DNA from 2 places in the Micromonospora sp. NPDC047670 genome. Region 1 is predicted to be linked to the other one. Evidence: riboswitches for the same ligand, from Rfam matches in the RefSeq annotation. Region 1 holds a riboswitch; the other holds the start of a gene.
What was found. A riboswitch is a leader RNA that binds a small molecule or an ion and turns the genes downstream of it on or off. The one in region 1 is predicted to bind cyclic di-AMP.
Positions count from the first base shown of each region.

Region 1 (4,567 bases):
CGGGACCGGGCGATGCCCCGGGGCGCCCGCCGCAACGAGGTGCGCCGCGCCGGCTTCGACGGCGTCCTCGCCGCGCTCTGGGCCCAGGCCCGCCGGCTGGGCATCGGCCGGCTGCCCGAGCAGCGCGCGTTCGAGGACGAGATCGTCGAGCGGCCGGAGTTCCGGGAGTTCCTCAAGGCGTGGTGGCCGCGACTGCACCCGCGACACGTGCTGGGCTGGCTGGCCCGCCCCGACCGGCTGCGCCGGTACGCCGGCGGGATCCTCTCCGGGGCCGAGATCCGGCTGTTGGCGGAGGCGTACCGGAGCCTGGACCGCGCCGGGCTGACGATCGCCGACATCGCGCTGCTGGACGAGCTGGACGCGCTGCTCGGCAAGCCGATGAAGCCGGCCCGGCCGAAGCGGGACCCGTACCAGTTGGCCGGCGGGGTGCGCGAGCTGAGCACGTTCGCCGACCGGCAGCGCGCCGCCCGCGAGGCGGCCCGCCAGCGCCCGGAGGACTACCGGGAGTACGCGCACGTGGTGGTCGACGAGTCGCAGGACGTCTCGCCGATGCAGTGGCGCATGATCGGCCGGCGCGGGCGGCTGGCCTCGTGGACGGTGGTGGGCGACCCGGCGCAGACGGCCTGGACCGGGGACCCGGACGAGCTGTCCCGGGCCCGCGACCAGGCGCTGGGCCGGCGCAAGCGGCACCACTTCACCCTCACCACGAACTACCGCAACTCGGCGGAGATCTTCGCGGTCGCGGCGGCCGAGATCCGCCGGCTCCACCCCGACCTCCCGCTGCCCACGGCGGTGCGCTCCACCGGCGTCGACCCGGTCGAGCTGGTGGTGCCGCCGGCGGAGCTGGAGACCGCCGTGGTGGAGGCGGCCACGGCCCTGCTCGCCGAGGTGGAGGGCACCGTCGGCGTGATCACCCCGGTGCCCCGCCGGGACGAGGTGGCCGGGTGGCTGGGCGGGCTGGCCGCGCCGCGCCTGCAGGTGGTGACCAGCCTGGAGGCCAAGGGCATGGAGTACGACGGGGTGGTCCTGGTCGCCCCGGGCGAGATCCGGGCGGACCCGGGCTCGGGCGTACGCACGCTCTACGTCGCGCTCTCCCGGGCCACCCAGCGGCTGACCACCGTCGACCCGGTCGGCTGAGCCGCCGGCCCGCCCCGCGGCCACTTGCATATATTGCGATGTGAGCATAGTTTGGACGCGGATCCGGACGGGTGACGGAGGGTGGGCGCGTGGGCGCAGGTCATGACCACCACCACGGGTCGGTCGCGAACGCCGCGCACCGCCACCGGGGTCGGCTCTGGGCCGCGTTCGCGCTGCTCGGCGCCCTGATGGTGGCGGAGGCGGTGACCGCCTTCCGCACCGGCTCGCTGGCCCTGCTCAGCGACGCGGGGCACATGTTCACCGACGTGCTCGGCATCGGCATGGCGCTCGCCGCGATCACCGCCACCCGGCGGGCCGGGGCGGACCCGCAGCGCACCTTCGGCCTCTACCGGTTGGAGGTGCTGGCCGCCCTCGCCAACGCCGTGCTGCTCTCCGGCGTCGCGGTCTACGTGGTCGTCGAGGCGGTCCGCCGGTTCGGCGACCCGCCGGAGGTGCTTGCCGGCCCGATGCTCGCGGTGGCCCTGCTCGGCCTGCTCGCCAACGTGGGCGCCTTCGCCCTGCTGCGCTCCGGGGCCAAGGAGAGCATCAACCTGCAGGGCGCCTACCTGGAGGTGCTGGGCGACCTGCTGGGCTCACTCGGCGTGATCGGCGCGGCGCTGCTGATCACCGTCACCGACTGGTGGTGGGCCGACCCGCTGGTGGCGGTGGCGATCGGGCTGTTCATCCTGCCCCGCACCTGGCGGCTCGGGCGCGCCGCGCTGCGCATCCTGGTGCAGGCCGCGCCGGAGCACCTCGAGGTCACCAAGGTGCACGACCGGCTGGCCGCCGTGCCGGGCGTCGCCGAGGTGCACGACCTGCACGTCTGGACGCTGACCTCCGGCATGGAGGTAGCCTCGGCGCACCTGACGATGGCACCGGGCGCGGAGGTCGGCGCGGTCCTCACCGCGGCCCGGTCGGCGCTGCACGAGGACTTCCGGATCGAGCACGCCACGCTCCAGATCGAGCCCGGAACGTCCCCCGGGGCCTGCGGGTCGGTTGAGTGGTAATGAGCACAACCTTAAATCTGGGCGAGTATTGTCAACTTATGTCGGATTTGACGGTAAGCGGACAGTCACCCGCAGTCACTCCCGCTGCACCAGTCACACCGGCACCGGTAGGCTCGGTTCCGGCCTTCGCCAGGCGGCACCCACCGGTGCCGGCGATGGCCGCCGCCTAATCGCCCGGTGGGGCGAACCGGGGAACCATGTTCGTGGGGTGCATCCGCGTCAGCGGTAGGGATCTTCCGTCCCGAACCCGTCAGCTAACCCGGTCGGCGGCTGACGGAAGGACACGTGTATGCCAGTGATGGCACCTGTACGACGACGCGCCGCCCGGATGGCGGCCCTGATCGCCGCGACGCTCGCCCTCGGCGCCGCGGTCGCCCCGGTCACCGCCGCCCCGGCGGCGGCCACTCCCCGCGCCGGACTGCTCGCCGCGGCGCCGGGGCAGGACGAGGAGGGCGGCACGCCCGCCCTGCGGGCCCAACTGGAGGCCGCCAGCAAGGGCTACCTCGACGCCAAGCGGGCCCTCGACACGTCGGTCAGGCGGCAGCAGCAGCTCGCCGCGCAGCTCAAGACGACCGAGACCCAGCTGACCGAGCGGACGGAGAAGGTCGGCGAGATCGCCGGGGTGGCCTACCGCAGCGGCCGGCTCGGCGTCGCGTCCGCGCTGCTCAACAGCAACTCACCGGACGGCTTCATGGACCGGGCCGCCGCCCTCGACGCGGTGGCCGCCAACGAGGACCGGGCCCTGCGCGAGCTTCAGGAGACCCGCGACGCGGCCACCCGCACCAAGCTCGCCCTGGACGGCGAGATCCGGGAGCAGCGCAAGCAGGTCACGCTGATGGCCAAGCGCAAGGAGCAGGCCGAGCGGGCGCTGACGGTGGCCAACCGGAAGCAGCAGGCCGCGGGCGGGGGCAGCGCGCCGCGCGGCACCTCGACCGCGACGGCGAAGCCGGCGCCGCGCAACTCCGACGGCTCCTGGCCGTCCGAGTCGTGCAGCGTCAACGACCCCACCCCCGCCAACGGCTGCATCACCCCGCGCACCCTGCACGCGCTCAACCAGGCCAAGGCGGCCGGCTTCACCCGCTACGTCTCCTGCTACCGCCCCGGCGGCTCCGGCGAGCACCCGAAGGGCCGGGCCTGCGACTTCGCGGCGCAGAAGGGCGGGTTCGGCGGCGACGCCACCGGCGGCGACCGGACGTACGGCAACAACCTGGCGGCGTACTTCGTCAGGAACGCCGACCGGCTGGCCGTGCTCTACGTGATCTGGTACAGGCAGATCTGGCTGCCCAGCAGCGGGTGGAAGTCGTACAGCGGCGCCAACGGCGACCCGTCCAGCGACCACACCAACCACGTGCACCTGTCGGTCTACTGACGCCCCGGCCCCGGTGACCCGCCCGTCGGGTCGCCGGGGCCGTGCCACGCGTACGCCCGTCGGCCCGGGCGGGCCTGTCGGGCGTCGTCGGCGTCCGCGCTCAGCCGGCCGGCGGCCCGGAGTCGCGGTCCAGCACGGCGCCCAGCCGGGCGGCCAGCCCCAGGTGGGCCGCGCGCGCCTGACGGAAGGCGTAGCCGAAGAGCGGCGCGGGCGCGGCGAGGGTGATCTCGACCTCGATCCGGACGACGCCGTCCGGCTCGGCCCGCAGCCGGGTCCGGTTGCGCACGGTGGTGGCCGGCCGCTGCCGCGCCACGGTGACGATCTCTTCCGGCCCGGCCACCAGGACATCGGCCTGGTAGGTGATCGGCAGCCGCAGCGGCCCGGCGGCCAACCGGTCGGTGATGAGGTAACTGGCCCGCGCGCCGGGCCGGGGCGGCACCACCCGGCGGACCCGGACGATCAGCGGATGCAGGTCCTCCTGCCGGGCCGGGTCCGCGAGCAACCCGGCGGCCTCGGCCAGGGAGCAGCGCGCCTGGACGGTGTAGCTGAAGGAATCCCGCCTGAGCACGCTGTCTCCCCACGTTGCCGTCGACCGATCGTCGCGCACGCGCGGCGCGGTGGCAACGGCGCGCCCGTACCGGCGCGGATGCCGGCCAACCGCCCTCCGGCCCGACTACCGTCGGCTGTTGAAGGGTCACCGAGCGTCGGCGGAGGCGGGAGCATGAACGGGTACGACGGATGAGCGGGCACGTGATGGTCTTCGCGCCCACGCCCCGGCTGACGGTGACCGTCGACCAGCCCAGCGACGCTCCGGAGCTGCATCTGCACCCCGGCGGCCAGGGCGTCTGGCAGGCCCGGATGGTGCTGTCGCTCGGCGTCGACGTGGTGCTGTGCACCGCGCTCGGCGGCGAGATCGGCCAGGTCCTGGAGCCGCTGCTGGTCAGCGAGGGGGTCGACCTCAAGGTGGTGCTGCGTGACTCCGGCAGCGGCGGATACGTGCACGACCGCCGCGAGGGATCCCGGCAGGAGATCGTGGACGTGCCCGGCCAGCCGC
Region 1 covers NZ_JBIDDA010000002.1:79,190-83,756, reverse strand. Annotated here, with positions in the region: gene ACGF7U_RS04990 (HelD family protein) at 1-1,137, shown strand, start outside; gene ACGF7U_RS04985 (cation diffusion facilitator family transporter) at 1,227-2,144, shown strand; cyclic di-AMP (ydaO/yuaA leader) riboswitch at 2,298-2,429, shown strand; gene ACGF7U_RS04980 (coiled-coil domain-containing protein) at 2,443-3,513, shown strand; gene ACGF7U_RS04975 (SRPBCC family protein) at 3,614-4,081, opposite strand; gene ACGF7U_RS04970 (1-phosphofructokinase family hexose kinase) at 4,252-4,567, shown strand, end outside.

Region 2 (4,567 bases), on a different contig from region 1:
CTCGCCGCCCCGGCCGACCCGGGCCAGGCCGGTGTGGCTGTCGCCGCCGGTCCGGCCCACGCGCCGGCCGGGCACACGCCGGGCGCCGCCGGCCCCCGGGCCCCGCCGCGCGACTGACCCGCACCATCCCGCCGGGCCGACGTGCCCCGCGACCGCGTCCGCCGCGAGGCGTCGGGAAGGCCCCTTCCGCCACCGCAGGCATCGACAGGTGCCCGTCCTGTGCCCCCCCACCACCCGCACCCGTCCGGCGGCGGGGTGCGGCGTCGCCGCTCCCCGCCGCGGTGCCCCCGCTGCCGCACTCGCTACCCGTGAGGTGCCGACCATGGAGACCGTCTTCTACCAGTTCCTGATCGAGGTGCCGCGGGCCGCCGCCATCTGGTCCGCCCTGCTCCTGCTGGCCCTGACCGTGCTCGCCGTCCTGGTCGCCCGCCCCGAGCGGGTTCCGTCCGCCGACGAGCCGGCCCCGACGCCCGCCGACGACCCGGCGGCCGAGGCGACCGACCTGCGTCGCTACGCGGAGGAGGTGGCCGTCGCGGCGGAGCGTGCGGCCCGGACCGCCCGGCGGCGGCGGGCCGCCTGGCTCGCCGCGCAGGAGGAGGTCGACCGGGCCTGGCAGGCGTACGACGAGGCGGAGACGGCCGCCCGCCGGTTCACCGGGGCTGCTGCCCTGCCCCCTCCCCGCACCCCGCGCACGCCCGCCGAGTACGCCGCCCGGGAGCGCTGGCTGCACCACGCGGCGATGGCCGCCCACTGGCGCGGTGACCTGACCGCCCGCCAACTCAGCGACGTGTTCGGTCACCGGGCGGGCTGGGATCCGCGCCGGCACCCGGCCGAGCAGGAGATCCTGCTGGCTCGGGCGGTACGCGACGCGAAGCGGGCCGGCTACCGGGCCGCCGCCGAGCGGGAGCGGCTGGCGTGGCGGGACGCCGACCTGGCCGCCGAGGCGGCGCGTGCCCTGGCCGCGGAGGCGTACGCAGCGGCGGTCCGGCTCCGGCCGGGTCGGCTCCCCGCAGCCCGCCCGGCGACCGAGGCGCACCGCCCCGCGGCCGCCGCGCGCTGGCGCCCGGCGCGGGTGGGCTGACGCGGGCCGGCTTCGGTGACGCCGGTCACAGCGCGGTCGAATCGGTCATCGGGCGCGGCCCGGCCGAATTCCGCCAACCATTCCGCGCCGAAGTCGGCCGGTCGTCCGGTTGTCGACCGAGGGCGCGCCGGAAAACGACTGTTCCATTGAGTCACGTCAGTGCCAAACTGCCCGCAAAAAAGTCCCGCGATCAAGGTTTAAGCAGGTGGGGGCGGGTTGGCAGGGCGCGGGCCGGCCAGTAATGTCGGCCCGTCCGGTGCGGTACCCGTTCGCAAGAGGCGACGCCGCGCCGACCCGCCTAATCGCGCACAGACGAGCCGGGGACCCAGTGCAACACCGGGGTGAATCCGCGGGCCACGGCCCGTGGTAGGGCGTTCTTCCCGCCCGAATCCGTCAGCTAACCCGGTCGGCGGCGTCGGAAGGAGTTCCATCCTCGTGCAGCACCCACCCACCCCCCGCTCGACCCGCCGCCTCCACGGCGCCGCGGTGCCCGCGCTCGCCCGGCCGCACGCCGCGAGCTGACCCCACCGGTCACCGCCCGTCGCCCGGCATCCCGGGCGCAAATCCCCTGAGTGGCCCACCACCCCGCCCGGACCCCGTCCGCGCGGTCGGTTCCCCCTGCGGCGGACCGACGGCCGCTCACCCCCCGAGCCCGTGGAGGAAACCGTGAAGCACCACCTCAAGCGACAGCTTCGTCGCCTCACGTCCGAGCGTCCCTACCAGGTGGCCGCCGCGTCCGCCGCGGCGCTCGTGCTGGCGTCGGGCACCGGCGCGCTGCTGGCCGGCGCCGACGAGGCGCCCGCCGCCGCACAGGCCCCGGTGGCCGTGACCGAATCGCGTGACGACACCGCCGCCTCGCGCGGCGAGGCCCGCGTCGCGGCCGCCCCGTCGACCGCCGCCGCGGTCGCGTCCAGCGCCGCTCCCTCGGCCAGCGCCACCAGCGCCGCGCCGAACCCCGACCTGACCCGCAAGCCGGAGCCGCCGAAGCCCCCGAAGTCCAAGACCCTGGACTACGACTACGAGGCCCAGACCACCTTCTACAACTGTGGCCCGGCCGCCGTCCGGCACGCCCTCAGCGCCGCCGGCGTCGCGCGCAGCCAGGACGCCCTCGGCGCCCAGCTGGGCACCGACGAGATGGGCACCGACTCCGCCGAGGACACCACCCGGGTGCTGAACGCGACGGTGAAGGGCGACCCGTACCGGACCCGGATGATCCCGGGCAACGCCGCGACCCCGGCGCAGATGGACCGGCTCCAGGCCGACGTGGTCGCCGCCATCAGCGACGGGCGGGGCGTCGTGGTGAACATCGCCGGCAGCGCCACGGACACCGACGGCGGCTGGCACTCGTTCCCCGGCGGCCACTACATCGCCGTCGTGGGCTACCAGGACGAGGGGCGGCTGGTGAAGATCGCCGACTCGGCGAACCCGGCGACCGCCTCGTACTGGATGTCCACCGTCGCCCTGGCGAACTGGGCCGCCACCCGCGGCTACTCCGCCTGAGACGACCCGTCGGGCGTCGGCCTCCCCCCGGGGGGAGACGGCGCCCGGTGTCGTCTCCGGGTCAGGGCCCTCGCCGGGGCGTCCGGCGGGTGGCACACTGCGGCGCATGGCCGATGAATCAGGTGACCGGGACGGTCGACGCGTCCTGCTGCTGCTGCACGGCATGGGCGCGACCGGCGACGTGTGGCTGCCCTGGGCGCCGCTGCTGGAGCGCCGGTGGGCGGGGCGGTGGCTGGCGCCGGACCTCGCCGGCCACGGCTGGTCGCCGCCGCTGCCGGCGTACTCGTTCGCCGGGCTGGCCGACCGGGTCGCCGTGGGGCTCGCGGCGGGGGACCGGCTCGTCGTGCTGGGGCACTCCCTCGGCGGCGTGGTCGGGCTGGCGCTGGCCGCCCGCGGCGCCGGGCTGCCGGTCGACGCCGTGGTCGGGCTCGGCATCAAGGCCGTCTGGTCGCCGGCCGAGCTGGCGAAGGCCCGGGAGTTGGCCGACCGCCCGGTGACCTGGTTCGCCAGTCGGGACGAGGCCGCCCGCCGCTACCTGCGGGTGGCCGGCCTGACCGGCCTCCTCGCGCCGGACGACCCCGCGGTCGGGGCCGGGCTGCGGCAGGTCGACGGCCGCTGGCGGCTGGCCATGGACCCGGCCGCGTTCGGGGTGGGCGAGCCGGACCTGCCCGCCCTGCTGGCGGCGACCGACGTGCCGGTGCTGCTCGCCCGCGGCGAGCACGACCCCATGGTCACCGACGCTCAGCTCAAGGAGCTGGGCGTACCGGTTGCCACCCTGCCCGGCCTGGGCCACAACGCGCACGTCGAGGATCCCGAGGCGGTCCTGGCCCTCGTCGACCCCTACCGCTGACCCGTGCGATGCGGCCGCGTCCGGGCCGACGGGCACCGGAGCGCGGGCCGGGTCACGTGCGGGGGGAGAGGGACGCCTCGTCCGGCTCGACCGGCAGGTCGGCCCCGCCGGCGGCGCGCGGGGTCGGCGGGTTCCAGCCCGCGTCGAGCTGCCGCCGCGCGGCGTCGAGGAACGCCTCGGCGTACGACTCGGCGGGGAAGTCGCCCAGGTAACGGGTCCGGGTCGCCCAGCGGGCCGAGGCCAGCGGGTCGGTGTCGAGCAGCGCGGTCAGCACCTCGTCCACGTTGGACATGTCGCGGCGCAGCACGTAGCCCGAGCCGGCCAGCGGGAACCGCTCGGCGAACCGGTCGCCCTCGCCGCCCATGTCCGTCACCGCGTACGGCTTGCCCGAGTAGAGGTAGTCGGAGATCACCCCCGACACGTCGGAGACCAGCGCGTCCGAGCGGTTCGCGCACTCGGCCAGGGTCAGCTCGCGCGCGGCGGCGCCGAAGACGTGCTGCCGGCCGCTGCGGGCGCGGTCCGCGGCCAGCAGTTCGGTGAGCCGCCCCAGCTGCCGTGCCGAGGCCGGGTTCTGCGACGTGTACGGGTGGGCCCGCAGGATCACCGTCGCGCCCCGCGCCAGCAGCCCGCGCAGCAGCGCCTCGGCCACCGGCAGCGAGCAGTAGTTGGCGTCGGCGTGGTGGCCCGTCCAGGTCGGCGTGTAGAGCACCGTCGGGTTCGCCAGGGCCCGCGCCGGCTCCGACCGGACCTCGATCGACTCGACCTGCGGCCGGCCGACCACCACGAACTTCTCCGCCGGGATGTCCACGCCGGCGCGGGCGTACCGCTCGATGGCGGCCTGGCCGGCGACGAAGATCCGGTCGAAGATGGCCGAGACCGGGTTGGCGCTGGGCGCCTTGTCGCTGTCGCCGTGGTGCAACTGGACGTGGGTCAGCTGGGTGAAGCGGATGCAGTGGCTGTTCTTCGCGCCGTGGTTGACGTAGAACGCCACCCGCAGGCTGGGCACCAGCGCCTCGTCCATCGCCTTCAGCGTCGGGCAGTAGACCACCGGCGCCGTGGTGGCCGCGGCGATGGTGGGCAGGAACTCCGGCTCCCGCAGCATGACCAGGAACGGCCGGCCGAGCCGCTGCAAATAC
Region 2 covers NZ_JBIDDA010000011.1:137,084-141,650, reverse strand. Annotated here, with positions in the region: gene ACGF7U_RS24230 (hypothetical protein) at 1-117, shown strand, start outside; gene ACGF7U_RS24225 (hypothetical protein) at 323-1,081, shown strand; cyclic di-AMP (ydaO/yuaA leader) riboswitch at 1,367-1,508, shown strand; gene ACGF7U_RS24220 (C39 family peptidase) at 1,736-2,581, shown strand; gene ACGF7U_RS24215 (alpha/beta fold hydrolase) at 2,688-3,431, shown strand; gene ACGF7U_RS24210 (CDP-glycerol glycerophosphotransferase family protein) at 3,484-4,567, opposite strand, start outside.
Region 2: another riboswitch for cyclic di-AMP. It lies ahead of ACGF7U_RS24220 (C39 family peptidase); the one in region 1 lies ahead of ACGF7U_RS04980 (coiled-coil domain-containing protein).